2 regions of the Allobosea vaviloviae genome follow, and region 2 is predicted to be linked to the other one. Evidence: predicted binding sites of a transcription regulator. Region 2 holds the regulator's gene; the other holds the start of a gene.
The links. The regulator PhoB, encoded in region 2, activates phosphate uptake and scavenging genes when phosphate is short. The targets are predictions, from matches to a motif close to TGTCATNNANCTGTCAT.

Region 1 (8,913 bases), 1.4 Mb from region 2:
CCAACGACGCGGGCTGGGAAGAGTTCTGACGAAGCCGGGCAGGGCTCGTTAGCTGCCCACCGTTTCAGGAGCTGGAGCCGCCTACCGCCCCCCGCTCCGGATCGTTCTCCAGCACGATCGGCTTGCCATGTGGCGTCGCCTCCGCGGCGCGCGCCCAGGAGGCGGCTAAGGCATCGACGCCGTCATGCGAGACGGTGATGGGGACGGCGCTGTTCTTCGCGATGTGGGCGAGCGGGGCGGGGAGTTAGCCTGGCCTCCGCCCGTTCAGCCTATTTCGTCGCGGCCTCGTAGACGAACAGTGTCGATTTGTCGTCATCGGGCATGAAATAGGCCCGCACGCCCTGCTCCATCGGCTCGACCCAGAACGGGTTCTGCGTCATCGGCAGCCCCGATGGCGACCAGAGTTCGACCGGCACCTGATAGATGGGCCGGTTGTCCTTGAGATCGACGATCTCGAAGCCACCGAGGCGGAAAATCGGCCCATCCGGCGAGGCACGGTAGTTGTTGAGCCCGGAGCAGAGCATCCGGCTCATGCCGATGAAATGGCAATCCTGATAGTCGATATAGAGCGCGGGGTTGATGACGCGGAGCTGCTCCGGCGGTGTTGCCGCGTTGGTCACTTTGCCCGCCCCGTCGAGCGGCCAGGCGTAGAAGCGGCGCGAGCCCCAGCTGACCCCGTGCAGCGACTTGTCGTCCGTATTATGGGCGATGCCACCGACATGATCCTTGAAGCGGAATACCACGGTCGCCTTCATCGTCGCGGGGTCGACCTTGTAGACGATCGACTGGCTGTTGGGCCGGTACTCGGCAACGGGAACCCAGATGTCTTTCCCGTCGAAATCCATGCCGCCGGGATGATAGACCGATCCTTCGCCCAGCGTGATGTCCTGGAGCAGCTTGCCGTCGGCGTCGATCTTGAAAAGATGGCCGACGCCTTCGCCGGTATCGCGATCATAGCCGTCCTGGAGGGCCGGATAGCGGGTCGTCGCCTTCCGGATATCGACGGAAGAGACGAAGAAGGCGTCGCCGATCTTCAACATGCCTTGCGGATGAAAAGTCGGGAACTGGATCGGGATCGCGGCGGTCTGCTTCCATTGCGTCGCGCGCGTCAGTTTAGGGACCAGTGTGTTGAGCGCCGGATCGGCGGCTTGCGTTGGATATGCGAGCGCGATGGCGGCTGCGCCGAGTAGCCCTGCAAAGGCGGTTTTCATGATATCTCCCGGCTCCGCTGCGCGGCCTTGTCCGGAGCAGCGCTCGCGCCAGTGCCATAGGGCAGGTTGATCGATTCCTGGTGACGCCCATACGACATCGGCGCCTGCGACACCCGACCGCTTTAGCGCCAAGCGGTTTGATATTAGCCGGCGAGAGGTGTGCTCTCAAGCAGGATCGGTATTCCATGAGTTCCACCGCAAAGACCGAGCGGTCGTCGACGAAGGCTGGGAGCTGTTTGGTCCTGCCAACCAATTTTGATTGGTGACCGCTATGGGCCCCGTCTCATGAACCGCGGCCCCTACCGCCCCCGCTCCGGATCGTTCTCCAGCACGATCGGCTTGCCATGTGGTGTCGCCTCCGCCGCGCGCGCCCAGGAGGCGGCGAGCGCATCGACCCCCGCATGCGAGGTCAGGCCTTTTTCGATCAGCAGGTGTTCCAGCGCCTCGCACCAGCGCTCATAGTAATCCGAGCCGTCGCGGCAGCCGCCTTCCGCCACCGCCTCGGCGATTTCGGCGCCCAGCGCCTGCGCCCATTCCTCGGCCGTGAAGACGCCCTTGTTCTGCAGCGCGACGACCAATGCGAAGGCCTGCGCCTGCCAGGGCTCGGCGAAGACCGGGCCCTCAGTGTCGCGCGGGATCGGCGTATCGGCTGCCAGCGCGGCGATGAGATCAGGCTGGCTCAAGATAGCTCTCCCAGGCCTCGATGCTGACGCGCGTGGTCGGGTCGGCATCGCGGCCCCATAGCTCCGGGCCGGTGAAGACCACGGTATAGAGCCATTGCGCCGTCTCGGGCTGGCCCTGCGCCCCGGTGTCGGGGAAGACATGGCAGCCGCTGACGCGCTCGATCACTCCCAGCTTGCCCCGGGCATAGCGCGGCAGGCGGGTATGGTGCTGCGGATGGATCACGGTGGTGCGGACGCTGTCGCCGATGCTGAATTTCGCCGGCGCCTGCGCTTGGCGCTCATAGGGAAAACCACGCCGCAGCACGGCAGGGACGTCCTCGCCCTTCAGCACGCGCTTGGGCGGCCTTGGCGGTGCGGAGGGTTTGCCCTCGGTGAGCTCGTCCCGTGTGACGAAGCCATGCTGCAGCAGCAGGTTCTGCAAGCCCGCGAGCCAGATCTGGTAATAGGAGAAGGAGAGATAATCGGCCGGGGGAATGCTCTCGCGGGCATGCCGGCTTTCGTCGATGCTCCACTGCCCCATCGCGCCGGCGGCGACGTTGAGCGCCAGCACGCGCTTTTCCCAGTCGCCATGGAAGATCGGCTCGTTCGGCTCGGGCCTGACCGGGCCAAAACCCATCTGGCCGCCGAGATCCTGCCCGCCATTCATGACTGGGCCTCCACGACGGCCAGCCTCGTGCCGATCATCGAATCGCGGCTGACGATCGAAGCCAGTTTCTCTTCCGACCAGCCCTCGGTGCCGGCTGGGCGCATCGGGATGACGATGAAACGCGTCTCGGCGGTCGAATCCCAGACGCGGATGCTCTGGCCTTGCGGAAGCGTGACGCCGAAATCGGCCAGCACGCCGCGCGGATCGATCACCGCCTTGGAGCGATAGGGCGGGGATTTGTACCAGACCGGCGGCAGGCCGAGCACCGGCCATGGATAGCAGGAGCACAGCGTGCAGACGATCAGGTTGTGTTCTTCGGGGGTGTTGAACACCGCGACGATGTGCTCGCCGCCGCGCCCGCCATAGCCGAGCTCGGCGACCGCCGCCGAGCCGTCCGCCTTCAGCCTTGCGGCGAAGGCCGGGTCGCTCCAGGCCCTGGCGACGACGCGGGCGCCGTTGCGCGGGCCGATTTTGGTCTCGTAGGTGTCGATGATTGCGTCGAGCGCGGCCGGGTCGACATAGCCCTTGGCGATCATCAGCGATTCCAGCGCCTTCACCCGGGCTTCGATCGGGGTGAAGTGGTTGTCGTGATCATGATAATGGTCGTGGTGGTGATGATGACCGCTCATGGCCGCCTCCTCATGCGATCCGGATCCGCGCCGCCCGCTCGAATTTCACGGCAAAGGCGATAAGGGATTTGTCCGAGCCCTTCGGCCCGATCAGGGACAGGCCGAGCGGTGCGCCCTCGCGCTGCGCCACCGGTATCGTTACCTGCGGAAAGCCCGACAGCCCGGCGAGGCAGAGCAGGCGCAGCGCCCGGTTGCGGAAATCGTCGAGCTCGGGCTCCTGCGCACTGACGAGCGGGGCGATGTCGGGCACGGTTGGCAGGATCAGCACGCCATCCCGCCCAAGCCAGCGCGCGAGCTTGGCGCGGAAGCTCTTCCGGACTGTCTCGGCCTTGGCGTATTCGGCGTCCGTGACGGATTTCGAGAAGGCGAAGCGCTCGGCGACGCCAGGTCCGAGCGGCGGCGCGAAGCGCTCGATCATCGGCCCATCGGCGATCCAGGCCTCGCGGCCCTGCACCCAGCGGAAGGCCCAGTAGAGCCCGTCGAGATCGCGCGCGACCTTGATGCTTTCGGGCTGGCCGAGCGCGGGCACGATGCGCTGGACGACATTGCGCAGGATGTTCTCGGCGTCCGGCACAGCCTGGGAGAACATGTCGTCCGCCAGCAGCATGCGCGGCATTTCGGGCAGGGTGATGCGATCCCGGCCGAAGACGACCTCGGCGACGCGGGCGAAGGTTTCGCCGTCACGGGCGAACCAGCCCGGCGTGTCCAGGCTCTCCGCCAGCGGCCAGACATGCTTGAGCGAGAGCCGGCCATGGCTCGGACGGATGCCGAAGAGGCCGCCATAGCTTGCCGGCGCACGCACCGAGCCACCGGTGTCGGAACCAAGAGCGATATCGGCGAGGCGGCCGGCGACGGCCGCCATCGAGCCCGAGGATGAGCCGCCGGTGATGCGGTCAGGCGCGGACGGATTGATCGGCGCACCGAAATGGGCGTTTTTGCCGTTGAGCGAGAAAGCGAGCTCGTCGGTATGGGTCTTGCCGACGAAGCGTGCGCCGGCATCGAGCAGCGTCTTCACGATCGGCGCGGTCCTGGTCTTGATGCCGGACTGGGCCAGCACGGTCGGAGAGCCCGCCCCCGTCGGATAGCCCTTGACGTCGAACAGGTCTTTCACCGCCAACGTCAGCCCGGCGAGCGGGCCGAAGGCGGCGTTCTTCACCGGCGCATCCGGATAGGGAACGAAGCAGCGGAAAGGGTCTTCGGTAGGCATAGGCGTCAAAGTCCTCTTGCGTCGCCGTCTGAACGTGGATCGTGGGTGGCTTCGACATGGCCCTTGGGATGCTTCACCAGCATGCCGGCATGGCCGAACTGATCAGAATAGGCTTCGCTGTACTCCTCGACCGGGTGGCCGGCGGCGGCCAGCCTGGCGAGCAGCATCGGGTCGAAGCGGCTCTCCAGCTTCAGCGAGAGCGAGCCCGCCCCCCAGCTGCGGCCGAAGAGCCAGCGCGGCGCATCGACGGCGGCGGCCGGGTTCTGACCGAAGCGGTAGCGCGTCAGGATCTGCGCCTGGAATTGCGGCTGGCCGTCGCCGCCCATCGCGCCATAGGAGACGATACGCCCGTCGGCAAAGCGCGCGAAGGCGGGGTTGAGCGTATGGAAAGGCTTGCGGCCCGGCGCGAGCGGGTTCAGCGCGCGCTTGTCGAGCGAGAAGGAGACGCCGCGGTTCTGCCAGTTCACGCCGGTCCTGGGCAGGATGCAGCCCGAGCCGTACTCCCAATAGATCGACTGGATATAGGACACCGCCATGCCCGACGCGTCGATCGCGCCCATCCAGACGGTGTCGCCATCGCCGCTCTTGAACGGCCAGCTTGCCGCGCGCTTGCGGTCGATCGCGGCGGCCTCGCGGGCGAAGACGGCGTCGCTGAGGAGGCTCGCGGGATCGATCTGCAGATGCGCCGGATCGGTGACATAGCGGTCGCGGATGGCGAAGGCACGCTTGGTCGCCTCGACCAGGCCGTGATGATGGTCGAAGCCTTCGGCCCGTTCGATACCGAGCTTCTCGAAGATGCCGAGGATCAGGAGCGAGGCGAGCCCCTGCGTCGGCGGTGGGACATTGTAGACGGCCAGACCCGGCAATTGGATGGCGAGCGGCTGAACGAGGCGCGCCTTGAAGGCCGCCATGTCCTGGCGCGTCACAGGCGCGCCCATCGCCGCGAGGTCGGCGCCGATCTCGCGGCCGATGTCGCCGCGGTAGAAATCGTCGAGGCCGGCATCGGCGAGATGCTTGAAGGTGGCGCCGAGCGCCTCAGGTCTGCGGCGCGCGCCCGCCTTGGGCTGCTCGCCGCCGGGCCAGAAGAAGTCGCTGAAGCCGGGCGCGAGCTTGGCCGCCTCGACCTGCTGGGGCCAGGTGCGGAGCTCCGAGTCCGAGATCGCATAGCCCGTATCGCAATGGGCGATCGCATTGGTGAGCAGGTCCTTCAGCGGCATCCTGCCGCCCAGGCTCCTGGAGAGCTCCAGAGCCGTCTGCCAGCCGCCGATCGCGCCGGCGACCGTCACGGCGGCGTCGGGTCCGCGTGCGGGGATCGTGTCATGGCCCATCTCGCGATAGCGCTCGATCGTCGCCAGCGCGCCGGCCGGGCCGCAGGCCTCGATCGCATGAACCCGGCCCTTGCCGCCGGGCTCATGCACCAGCCAGAAGCCGTCACCGCCGATCGCGTTCATATGCGGGTAGACCACCGCGATCGTCGCGGCCATGGCGACCATCGCCTCGATCGCGTTGCCGCCCTCAGCCAGCACGGCGCGCCCGGCCTCGGAGGCGAGATGGTGGGGCGCGGCGGCGGCGCTGGCACCAAAGACGGGTGTCTCGATCATCGGGGTCTTTTCAAGCTGAGCGGTCGGGACTATTTCGCCAAAAGCAGAACTTCTGCATTGTGACGGGGCGCGCGATTTTGTTGCATGCCGCTGCGGCCTCCGCTAGGCCGTCCCGTGCATGAGCGTTTGAGGAATGGGACCGATGGCCGTAAGGCGCACCAACTGGCGCACCCTGATCATGGTGATATCGCTGGGCATCCTGATCGCGGTTGAATTGTTCGGCGTCGCGCTGGCCTCGGGCTGGGCGCTCGCCGGCCTGCTCGATCTCGGCCATGTCGTCGGCTATGTCCTGATGGGGCTGTTCTCGGTCGTGGCCGGCTACGCCATGATCAATCTGATGCGCCGCGTGCTCAAGGTCGAGCATATGATCGGCGACAACTGAGGCAAGCGGTTCAGCCGCAGGGCCTCAGGACGACCGGGTCGGCGTCATCCGGCAGATAAGCTCCCATCGGCTGGCAGGCGCCGGCGATGCAGACGCGCCAGTCGGTGGTGGCGCCCGAGCGCCGCATCACGACCTCCGGCATAGCGGGAAGCCTCGGCGTCCAGCGCCAGAAGCCGTCGACGAGCTTCGCGCCGTCGGGCGGGTCCATGCCGGCGCCCGAGCCCTGGATGCGCGCCTCTATCAAGCGCATGCCGTCCGGCCCATCGCGCCAGAGCTCTTCCCACAAGGTCTTCTGTACCGAGTGCCGCCAACTCAGCGTGATCTCGTCGCTGCCGAGCGCGATGACGAGCGCGCCGGCTGCCAGACACAGGCTCATGCGGCGGCGCGCCTGGACGCGCGCACGCGCCAGAGATGCTGGCCGATCATCACGGCGGCGAGCACAAAGCCGATCTCGTCCGTCAGCGGCACTGCCGCGACCAGGAAGCCGGCTGCCACCGCGGCAAGGATGCGCTCCCACATCGCGAGGCGCCGCGTCAGTTGCCCGACGAAGGCCGCGCCCCACAGGATCATCGCCAGCGTCGCTTTCGTGACGATGTAGACCACGGCAAGCCAGTAGCTCGCGCCCTCCAGCCCGGCCACCGGTTGCAGCATCAAGGTCGGGTCATAGACCGCCATATAGGGGATGACGAAGCCAGGCAGGGCGATCTTGACCGCCTGCACGCCGATCTTCATGCCTGAGACCTTGGCCATAGGAGCCGCCGCGAAGGCGGCGAGCGCCACCGGCGGGGTCAGGTCGGCCATGATGCCGAAATAGAACACGAACATGTGGCTGACGATCAGCGGCACGTCGAGCTGCAACAGGATCGGCGCGGCGAGCGACGAGGTGATGATGTAGTTCGGGATGGTCGGGATGCCCATGCCGAGGATCAGGCTGAAGATCATCGTCAGGAGGAGGGCCAGGAACATGCTCTCCTTGCCGATGCCGATGAGCCAGGAGCCGAAGATCGTGCCGATGCCGGTCAGCGTCATCGTGCCGATGACGATGCCGACCAGCGCGCAGGCGAGGCCTACCGGCAGGGCCTGGCGGGCGCCGTCGGCGAGCGATTCGATGCAGGCGGTAAGAACCTCGCGGCCGGAGCGTCCGCGCAGGATGTTCCAGATAACCAGCAGCAGGACCACGCCAAGGACGGTGGCGACGCTGATCGCCATCGAGGCCGCCGATACCAGCGCAAAGCCGATCCAGAAGACGACGCGGAGCGCCGTGGTCCCGAGGCCGGCCGAGATCGCCAAGGCGAGGATCAACGCCACCGTCAGGGCAAGTCCGATCGCTCCGGCGAAAAGCGGGGTGAAGCCGGCGAAGAGCAGATAGACCAGCACCAGCAATGGCGCGATCAGATACCAGTTTTTGCGCAGCTCGGCGCGCGCGCTCGGCAGTTCGGATTTGGGCAGGCCGGTGAGGCCGAGCTTTCCGGCCTCGAGATGCACGGCCCAGTAGCATGCGGCGAAATAGAGGATGGCCGGGATGATCGCCGCCTCGACGATCTTGGAGTAGGGCACGTCGATGGTCTCGGCCATGATGAAGGCGACGGCGCCCATGACCGGGGGCATGATCTGGCCACCCATCGAGGAGGTCGCCTCGACGCCGCCGGCAAAGGCACCCGTGAAGCCGGAGCGCTTCATCAGCGGAATCGTGAACTGGCCAGACGCCACGACATTGGCGACGCCCGAGCCCGATACCGTGCCCATCAGCGCCGATGAGGCGACGCAAACCTTGCCCGGCCCGCCCTGCTTGCCGCCGAACAGCGCCATCGAGATGTCGTTGAAGAAGTCGATCACGCCGGCGCGCTCCATGAAGGCGCCGAACAGGATGAACAGGAAGATGAAGGTGGCGGAGACGGCGGTCGGTGTGGCGTAGAGGCCCTCCGTGCCGAAGGACATCTGCTCGATGACCTGCTCCAGACTGTAGCCGCGATGGTCGAAGGGCGCCGGCAAGTAGCGGCCGAACAGGCAGTAGGCCAGGAAGGTGCCCGCGACCAGTGGCAGCGCAATGCCCATGGCGCGCCAGACCAGCAGGAACAGCACGGCGAGCGCGGTGATGCCGACGACCATGTCGGCGCCGGTCAGTTCGCCGGCCCGGTTTACCAACTCGATGTAGTTCCACCAGTGATAGAGGCCGACGGCGAAGCCCACCACGCCGACTACCCTCCAGAACAGGCGGCCGATGGGCGATGTCTCATCGGCATTCGCCAGCAGGCCGCAGGCGATCAGGGCGAGGAAGCCGACATGGACCGTGCGCAGCACCTGGTTGGGCAGCGTGCCAGTGTAGAGCGAGACCAGCTCGAAGGCGCCCAGCAGGGCGAGAAAGGCGATGGCCGGCTCGACCATGGCCCTGCCGCGCAGGGCTCCCAGCACGATCCAGGCGAACCAGAGCACGAAGGCGGTCCGGATCACGGCGATCGGCGTCAGCCAGGCGAGCGAGCCGATCAGCCTGAAATCGAGCGGGATGCCGAAAGCCGTGACCACCTGGAAGGCGGAGAAGCCGACGGCCAGCCAG
Region 2 (8,913 bases):
CAAGCCTCCAGCCCCGCCGCCGCCGCGATGCCGGTGGCGAAGCAGGCCTGCAGCAGGTAGCCGCCGGTCGGGGCTTCCCAGTCCAGCATCTCGCCGGCAACGAAGACGCCGGGCAATGCCTTCAGCATGAAATCGGGGGTGACCGCACCAGCTTCGATGCCGCCGGCGCTCGAAATCGCCCGCGTGATCGGGGCGAGGCCGGTGAGTGTGAGGGGAGCGGTCTTGATCAGCGCCGCCAAGGCCGCTGCGTCCTCAGGCAAGCGCGGGCTCGCCTCGCGCAGGAGCGCGATCGCAGCCGGCGACAGGCCCGCCGCCTTGCGCAGATGGTTGCTCAGCGTCTCGCCCTTGCGACGCTTCGCCAGACGCTCAACGAGGCGGGCGGTCTCCATGTCGGGCCGCAGGTCGAGCGTGACCGCCGCCCTGCCCTGGCGCAGGATCGCCTCGCGCAGCAGGCCCGAGAGCGCATAGACCGCGCCGCCCTCGATACCGTCGGCATCGATCATCGCCTCACCGGTGGCCTGACGCTCACCGAAGCGAATGACGATGCGCTTCAACGGCGCGCCACTGAAGCGCTCGCGCATCGTCGCCGACCAGGCCACCGTGAAGCCGCCATTGGCCGGCAGCAGCGGCGCGACGGTGACTCCGCGCTCCACGAGTCGAGGCGCCCAGCCGCCATCTGAGCCAAGGCGCGGCCAGCTCGCGCCGCCGAGCGCCAGCAAGGTCGCGCCGGGCCGGATCGTCTCGACCCCGCCGTCGCGGGTCTGGAAGGCGAGCGCGCCATCGGCGCTCCAGCCGGTCCAGAGCCTGCCCGGAGCGAATGTCACGCCTTGCCCTTCCAGCCGGCGCAGCCAGGCGCGCAGCAGAGGCGAGGCCTTCATCGCCTTGGGAAAGACGCGCCCGCTCGTGCCGATGAAGCTGTCGGCGCCGAGACCGTCGGCCCAATCGCGCAAAGCCTGGGGCGGGAAGGCGCGGATCGCCGGTTCGAGCCAGGCCTGCGCGCCGCGATAGCGCGTCAGGAACTGATCCAGCGGTTCGGAATGGGTCAGGTTCAGCCCACCGCGGCCGGCAAGCAGGAATTTACGCGCCGGCGAGGGCATGCGGTCATAGACCGTAACGGCGTGGCCGGCGGCGGACAGCCGCTCGGCGGCGATCAGGCCGGAGGGGCCTGCGCCGATGATCGCGATGGATTTGTTTTGCATCGGGAGGGCTTGGGGCCGGCGGGCGCGCGGGTCAAGCGCGATCGTCCATGCTCGGGCTTGACCCGCGCATCTCATGCCGAACCGAATGGCGCTTCATGCGGCTGGAGATTCTCGGGTCAAACCCGAGAATGACGCGCGCTTTCAGCCCCGCGCGAAAGTCTCGTCGAAAGCGTAGCCCGCGCCGCGCACGGTGCGCAGCGGGTCCTTGGCGTCACCGGGCGTGATCGCCTTGCGCAGGCGCCCGACATGAACGTCGACCGTGCGCTCGTCGATATAGACGTCGCGACCCCAGACGGCGTCGAGGAGTTGTGCGCGGGAATAGACCCGGCCAGGCGCCTGCATCAGGAATTCGAGCAGGCGGAATTCGGTCGGGCCGAGATGCAATTCCGCGCCGGAGCGGCGGACGCGGCGCGTCGTGCGGTCGAGCTCGAGATCGCCGGCCGCGAGCAGCCCGGCGACATGGCCAGGCTTCGCCCGGCGCAGCAGCGCCTGGATGCGCGCGATCAGTTCAGGCAGCGAGAACGGCTTGACCACGTAGTCGTCAGCACCGGTGGCGAGGCCGCGCACGCGCTCGGTCTCCTCGCCGCGGGCGGTGAGCATGATGATCGGCACGCGCTCGGTGTCGCGGCGCGTGCGCAGGCGGCGGCAGAGCTCGATGCCCGACAGGCCCGGCAGCATCCAGTCGAGCAGGACGAGGTCGGGCGTGTGGTCGCGCAGATGCAGTTCAGCATCGTCGCCGCGCGCGACGCTGTCGACCTCGAAGCCCTCGGCTTCGAGATTGTAGCGCAGGAGCAGGGTGAGCGGCTCCTCGTCCTCGACGATCAGGATGCGTGCGGGCATGTCTCGGTTCCGTTCTTGGCATTCAGCCGACACACACCGTCATGCTCGCCCTTGTGGCGAGCATCCATGTCTTGAACACAGGTCTCGACCGGCGAAGACGTGGATGGTCGGGATGATCCTCGGGACAAGCCCGAGGACGACCCTGACGGGAAAGGTGCCGGTGCGTTCATTCCATCAGCTCCCCGTCACCGCCTCGACATTGATGTCGGTGGTGTCGAGCTTCGGGCGGTTGAGATCGAGCGACTCGCCGGTGACGAGATAATGGATCGTCTCGGCGATGTTGGTGGTGTGATCGCCGATGCGCTCGACGTTCTTGGCGCAGAACAGGAGATGCGTGCAGAAGGTGATGTTGCGCGGATCTTCCATCATATAGGTCAGCAATTCCCGGAAGAGCGAGGTGTAGAGCGCGTCGATCTCGTCGTCGCGGCGCCAGACCTCCATGGCCTTCTGTTCGTTGCTCGCGGCATAGGCGTCGAGCACGTCCTTGAGCTGGGCCTGGACGAGGCGGCTCATATGCTCGAGCCCGACCACGGCGCGATGCGGCGGCTGGAACTGGCCGGAGATCGCGACCGCGCGCTTGGCGATGTTCTTGGCGAGATCGCCGACGCGCTCGATGTCGGCAGCGATGCGGATCGCCGAGATCAATTCACGCAGGTCGTTCGCCAGCGGCTGGCGCCGCGCGATGGTCAGGACCGCGCGCTCCTCGACATCGCGCTGCAGGTTGTCGAGGCGCTGGTCGGCGCTGATCACCTTCTGGGCGAGCGTGGTGTCGCGGCGCACCAGCGCCACGGTGGAATCGCCGAGCATGCGCTCGGACATGCCGCCCATCTCGGCGAGGCTGCGGCGCAGCGCCTCGAGTTCGGCGTCGTAGGAGCGGACGATATGGTCGGTCATCGCGGCGGATCCTCTGGAAGCGAAAACAGGGTTCGACAGTCAGCCGAAGCGGCCGGTGACATAGTCCTGGGTCTGCTTCTTGTGCGGGTTCATGAAGATGGTGTTGGTCGGCGCGAACTCGATCACCTCGCCAAGATACATGAAGGCGGTATACTGCGAGATACGCGCCGCCTGCTGCATGTTGTGGGTGACGATGACGATGGTGAAATCGGTCTTGAGCTGCTCCAGCAGATCCTCGATCTTGCCGGTCGAGATCGGATCGAGCGCCGAGGTCGGTTCGTCGAACAGGATCACCTCCGGCTTCTGCGCGATGGTGCGCGCGATGCACAGGCGCTGCTGCTGGCCGCCCGACAGGCCCATGCCCGAGGCCTTGAGCTTGTCCTTGACCTCGTCCCAGAGCGCCGCGCGGCGCAGCGCGCCCTCGACGCGATCGTCGAGCTCCGACTTCGGCGGCTTCTCATAGAGCCGGATGCCGAAGGCGACATTGTCGTAGATCGACATCGGGAACGGCGTCGGCTTCTGGAAGACCATGCCGATGCGCGAGCGCAACTCGTTCACGTCGACATCGTTGGAGATGACGTTGCGGCCGTCGAGGATGACCTCGCCGGTGGCGCGCTGCTCAGGGTAGAGCGAGTAGATGCGGTTGAAGATGCGCAGCAGGGTCGACTTGCCGCAGCCCGAGGGGCCGATCAGCGCCGTGACGTGGCGGTCGCGGAAATCGAGATTGACGCTCTTCAGCGCCTTGTGCTCGCCGTAGTAGAAATCGAGGTTCTTGACCGCGATCCGGACGGGGGCATCGGCGTCGAGTGATTGCGGGCTCAGTTCCAGGGTCGAAAGCATCGAAGGGTTCCTTCGGATCGGACGCGACGAATGTCAGAAGCGACGTATTGTTTGAAGCGACGGATTACTTGGAGCCGCGCACGATGCGGCGGGCGATGAGCGAGAGCACCAGGATCGACATGGTGATGATCAGCGAGCCGGCCCAGGCGAGCTGCTGCCAGTTCTCGTAAGGCGCCGAGGCGAACTGGTAGATCGTCACCGGCAAGTTGGAAACGCCGCCCGAGAGAGAGGGCGAGAACCAGAAATTGTTGTTCAGCGCGGTGAAGATCAGCGGCGCGGTCTCGCCGGCGATGCGGGCAAGAGCGAGCAGGATGCCGGTGACCATGCCGGATTTGGCCGCCCGCCAGGTGATCGAGGTGATCACGACGGAAGGCGGCGCGCCGAGCGCCGAGCCGGCCTCGCGCAGCGGCCCCGGAACCAGGCGCAGCATGTCCTCGGTGGTCCGCACGATGACCGGGATCGCGATGATGCCGAGCGCCACGCCGCCGGCCCAGCCGGAATAGCCGCCCAGAGGCTCGACCATGATGACGTAGACGAACAGGCCGATCAGGATCGAGGGCGCCGAGAGCAGGATGTCGTTGATGAAACGGATCAGGTCGGCGAGCTTCGAGCCCTTGCCGTATTCGGCGAGATAGGTGCCGGCGAGCACGCCGATCGGCGTCGCCACCACGATGCCGAGGAAGGTCAGCACGATCGAGCCGACGATGGCGTTGGCGAGGCCGCCGCCCTCCGAACCGGGACCCGGCGTGATCTGCGTGAAGGTCGCGACGGACAACCCGCCGACGCCCTTCACGATCAGCATGCCGAGAATCCAGAACAGCACGAAGATCGCAAGGCCGGTGAAGCCGGCCGCGATGATGCGCATGAGTTTATCGGCCGTGCGGCGCGACTGGCGGACGCGGCCCCATTCGGCATGGGGCAGCGGGCGGACGGTGGAGGGTGTCGTCAGGCTCATGACCGGGCTCGCTCAGTAGGCTTTGACGCGCGACACCAGGATGCGCGCGATGACGAGGACGACGAAGGTGACGAAGAACAGGATGCAGCCCAGCGCGATCAGCGCATTGAGTTGCAGGCCCATGGCCTCATTGAACTCGTTGGCGATGCGCGAGGCGATTGTCGAGCCGGGATCCATGATCGAGGCCGAGAGCCGGTTGGCGTTGCCGACGACGAAGGTCACCGCCATGGTTTCGCCCAGCGCACGGCCGAGGCCCAGCATGATCGCGCCGATGATCGAGACGCCGGCCTGCGGCACCAGCACATGGCGCACCACCTCCCAGGTGGTCGCGCCGATACCGTAGGCGCTCTCGCGCAGCACGGACGGAATCTGGTCCAGCATGTCGCGGGTGATCGAGGCGATGAAGGGGATGATCATGAAGGCGAGGATGATGCCGGCCGTGAGGATGCCGAGGCCGGAGGGCGAGCGCGAATACAGCACCGTGCCGACGATAGGCAGGCCTTCGACGATGTTGGAGAGCGGCACCTGCACATAGGCTGCAAACAGCGGCACGAAGACGAACAGGCCCCACATGCCGTAGATGATCGAGGGCACGGCGGCGAGGAGTTCGATCGCGGTCGAGACCGGCTGCTTGAACCAGGGCGGTGCGAGCTGCGTCAGGTAGACGGCGATGCCCAGCGACAGCGGCACGCCGATGACCAGCGCCAGAAGGGCGGTCGAGAGGGTGCCGACGATGGCGGGCCAGGCGCCGTACTGGTCGTTCTGCGTGTCCCAGACGCTGGAGGTCAGGAAGCCGAGCCCCATCTCGCGGAAGGCCGGCCAGCCGCCCATGATCATCGACAGCATGATGCCGGCGAGCAGGACGAGGACGAACAGCGCCGACAGGAAGCTGGCGTTGCGGAAGATGATGTCGAAGGTGCCCTTGGGGGTCTTTCGCTGGGGCGCAGCGCCGGGAACGGTCATGTGGTCGGTCACGGCGGTCATCCGCGGGTACTCCGGTATCGTTGCCGAGGCTTCCCAAGCCGCTTTATCGGCCTGAGCAACCTCAGCCCTCATCCTGAGGAGCGCCGCAGGCGCGTCTCGAAGGATGAAGGCTGAGAATAACGTGGCGAAGCAGGGAGCCCGCTTCGCCTTGTCGCGCTCCGATCAGAAGATCGGCTTGCCGGCCGGGTCGGTGACGCCCTTCCAGGCGTTGCGGACCTGATCCTTGACGGCGGTCGGCAGCGGCACATAGTCGAGGTCGAGAGCGAGCTTGTCGCCGTTCTTGAAGGCCCAGTCGACGAACTTCAGCGCGGCCTGCACCTCTTCCGGCTTCTCCGGCTTGGCATGGACGAGCAGGAAGGTCGCGGCCGTGATCGGCCAGGCTTCGGCGCCCTTCTGGTTGTTCAGCGAGATGCCGAAGCCGGGAGCCTCGTTCCAGTTGGCGTTGGCGGCGGCGGCCTGGAAGGCCTTGTCGTCGGGGGCCGGGTAGTTGCCGTCGGCGTTCTGGATCAGCGCGAAGTTGAGCTTGTTCTGCTTGGCGTAGGCGTACTCGACATAACCGATCGAGTTGGCGACCTGCTTGACCGAAGCCGAGACGCCCTCATTGCCCTTGCCGCCGATGCCGACGGCCCACTGGACCGACTGGTTGGCGCCGACCTTGGACTTCCAGTCAGCCGAAACCTTGGAGAGGTAATCGGTGAAGACATAGGTCGTGCCCGATCCGTCCGAGCGATAGACCGGGTTGATGTTGGCGTCGGGGAGGGTCACGCCGGCGTTGAGCGCGACGATCTTGGGGTCGTTCCACTTCTTGATGTCGCCCATATAGATCGCGGCGATGATCGGGCCGGTCAGCTTGAGCTTGCCGGCCTCGACGCCGGCGACGTTGATCGCGGGAACGACGCCGCCCATCACGGTCGGGAACTGGATCAGGCCGTCCTTGGTCAGGTCCTCGCCCTTGAGCGGGGCGTCGGTGGCGCCGAAGGCGACCGTCTTGGCCTTGATCTGGCGGATGCCGCCACCCGAGCCGATCGACTGGTAATTGAGACCGATATTGGTCTCCTTCTTATAGGCTTCAGCCCATTTGGCGTAGATCGGGAAGGGGAAAGTCGCGCCGGCGCCGGTGATGTCGGCAGCCTGGACCGCGCCGGACAGCCCGATTGAGGCGGCCGCGAGAATGAGAATTTTGCGCATTGAGATGTCCTCTCTGGATCGCACGTTCAGCGGCCCCGTCAGAACACCTTCTGTGTGACAGACGGATGACATCCTGTCATCAAAGCTGTCACAAACGATTCAGGACGGGCTCCGAGGCGCCGGTCCGAGGCGCGGAAAGATCGCCTTGAAAGTCGCGCCCTGCCCCAGCAGGCTCTCGATGGTGAGGCGCCCGCGATGGCGCAGCACGATGTGCTTGACGATGGCCAGGCCAAGGCCGGTTCCGCCCGCTTCGCGGCTGGCGGCGGTGTCGACCCGGTAGAAGCGCTCGGTCAGGCGCGGCAGGTGTTCGGGCGCGATGCCGGGCCCGTCATCGCGCACGCTGACGCTGGCCTCGGTCGCGCCATCGATGACATCGATCGCGACCTCGCCGTCCCTACGGCCATATTTAATGGCGTTCTCGACCAGATTCTCCATCAATCGCAGCAATTCGTCGCGGTCGCCGGCGACCTTCACCGGCTGCTCGGGCAGCGACAGGCGCAGATTCACATTACGCTCGCGCGCCATCAGCGTCAGCGAATCGACGATCTCGCGCGAGATGCCGGCGAGATCGACCGGGGTTTCAGGCGCCAGATGGGCGCGCAGCTCGATGCGCGAGAGCGAGAGCAGATCGTCGACGAGGCGCGCCATGCGCAAGCCCTGCTCGCGCATGATCGTCAGGAAGCGGTCGCGCGCGCCGGCATCGTTGCGAGCGGGGCCCTGCAGCGTCTCGACGAAGCCGAGCAGCGAGGCCAAAGGCGTGCGCAGTTCATGGCTGGCATTGGCGACGAAATCGACCCGCATGCGCTCGGTGACGCGCTGCTCGCTGAGATCCTCGAAGGTCAGCAGCAAGGAGCGACGCCCGCCCGCGGTCCGCAACGCCGCGATATGGATCCGAAAGGTGCGTTCGACCGGCACGCGCTCGACCAGTTCGATGACGCGGCGCCCGCCCTGGCTCGAGACCTGCTCCATCGCCCCGATCAGATCGGGATCGCGCATGACGAGCGTCAATTGCCGGCCCTGGTCGAGCGCCGGGATCAGCGCATTCATCGCCGGGCTCAGCGCCTGGACGACGCCTTGCGCGTCGAGCAGGACGACGGCCGAGCCGAGCGCCCCGATCAGGGCGAGCGTGGCGGGGGCATTGGGGTCGACAGTCTCGAACATCGGACGCGGCACCTTGCGCTGTCCTCTCGCCACCGAGGCAGGCGCGAGAGCCGGACGACGCGAGAGGATGCCTTCCTGATCGGATCGCCGGCGCACGTCAATTCCCCTGACCGCGCACACGGGTTAGCTTGCCAGCCAAGGACCAGGAGAAAACAGATGGCCAAGCGCGTGTCCATGACGAAAGCGAAGACCGCCGGCACGAAGGTGCCCAAGCGCGTCATCGCCAAGAGCCTCGCCAAAAGCCTTGCTAAAACGGACCCAGCCAAGACAAAGCCGCCGGCGCCCACGAAGCGGAAGAAGGCCGAATCCGACGCCTTCGACATCGAAGCGGAGACCTTGCCCCAGCGCATCGTCGACGCCGCCTTCCGCAGCGGCGGCTACCCCCATGACAAGCGCATGAAGCGCAAGCATTACGACAAGGGGATGGAGCCGCTGCAGATCGAATTGCAGAAGCTCCTCGCCTGGGTGCGCGAGACCGGCGAACGCATAGTCATCGTGCTCGAAGGCCGCGACGGCGCCGGCAAGGGCGGCGCGATCACCCGCTTCACCCAGCATCTCAATCCGCGCCAGGCGCGCGTGGTGGCGCTGTCGAAGCCCTCCGACACCGAGAAGGGGCAATGGTATTTCCAGCGCTATGCCGCGGAAATGCCGGCGGCGGGCGAGATCGTGTTCTTCGACCGCTCCTGGTACAATCGCGCCGGCGTCGAGCGCGTGATGAGCTTCTGCACGCCCGACCAGACCGACGCCTTCCTGCGCGAGGCCCCCGTCTTCGAGGGCATGCTGGCGCGCGACGGCATCCGCATGATCAAGCTCTTCCTGACCATCGGCCGCGAGATGCAGATGACGCGGCTG

Region 1: the regulator PhoB is predicted to act here: its motif matches at 1,292-1,308, upstream of BHK69_RS01505 (DUF6454 family protein).

Annotation. Positions count from the first base shown of each region.
Region 1 is NZ_CP017147.1:310,332-319,244, reverse strand. Features, by position in the region: gene BHK69_RS01510 (methyl-accepting chemotaxis protein) at 1-29, shown strand, start outside; gene BHK69_RS01505 (DUF6454 family protein) at 270-1,211, opposite strand; gene BHK69_RS01500 (nitrile hydratase accessory protein) at 1,511-1,894, opposite strand; gene nthB (nitrile hydratase subunit beta) at 1,881-2,540, opposite strand; gene nthA (nitrile hydratase subunit alpha) at 2,537-3,169, opposite strand; gene BHK69_RS01485 (amidase) at 3,180-4,376, opposite strand; gene BHK69_RS01480 (gamma-glutamyltransferase family protein) at 4,382-5,977, opposite strand; gene BHK69_RS01475 (hypothetical protein) at 6,120-6,359, shown strand; gene BHK69_RS01470 (DUF1850 domain-containing protein) at 6,370-6,735, opposite strand; gene BHK69_RS01465 (TRAP transporter permease) at 6,732-8,913, opposite strand, start outside.
Region 2 is NZ_CP017147.1:1,743,032-1,751,944, reverse strand. Features, by position in the region: gene BHK69_RS08170 (TIGR03862 family flavoprotein) at 1-1,199, opposite strand, end outside; gene phoB (phosphate regulon transcriptional regulator PhoB) at 1,341-2,039, opposite strand; gene phoU (phosphate signaling complex protein PhoU) at 2,214-2,933, opposite strand; gene pstB (phosphate ABC transporter ATP-binding protein PstB) at 2,973-3,773, opposite strand; gene pstA (phosphate ABC transporter permease PstA) at 3,838-4,728, opposite strand; gene pstC (phosphate ABC transporter permease subunit PstC) at 4,741-5,712, opposite strand; gene pstS (phosphate ABC transporter substrate-binding protein PstS) at 5,875-6,900, opposite strand; gene BHK69_RS08135 (ATP-binding protein) at 7,000-8,157, opposite strand; gene ppk2 (polyphosphate kinase 2) at 8,218-8,913, shown strand, end outside.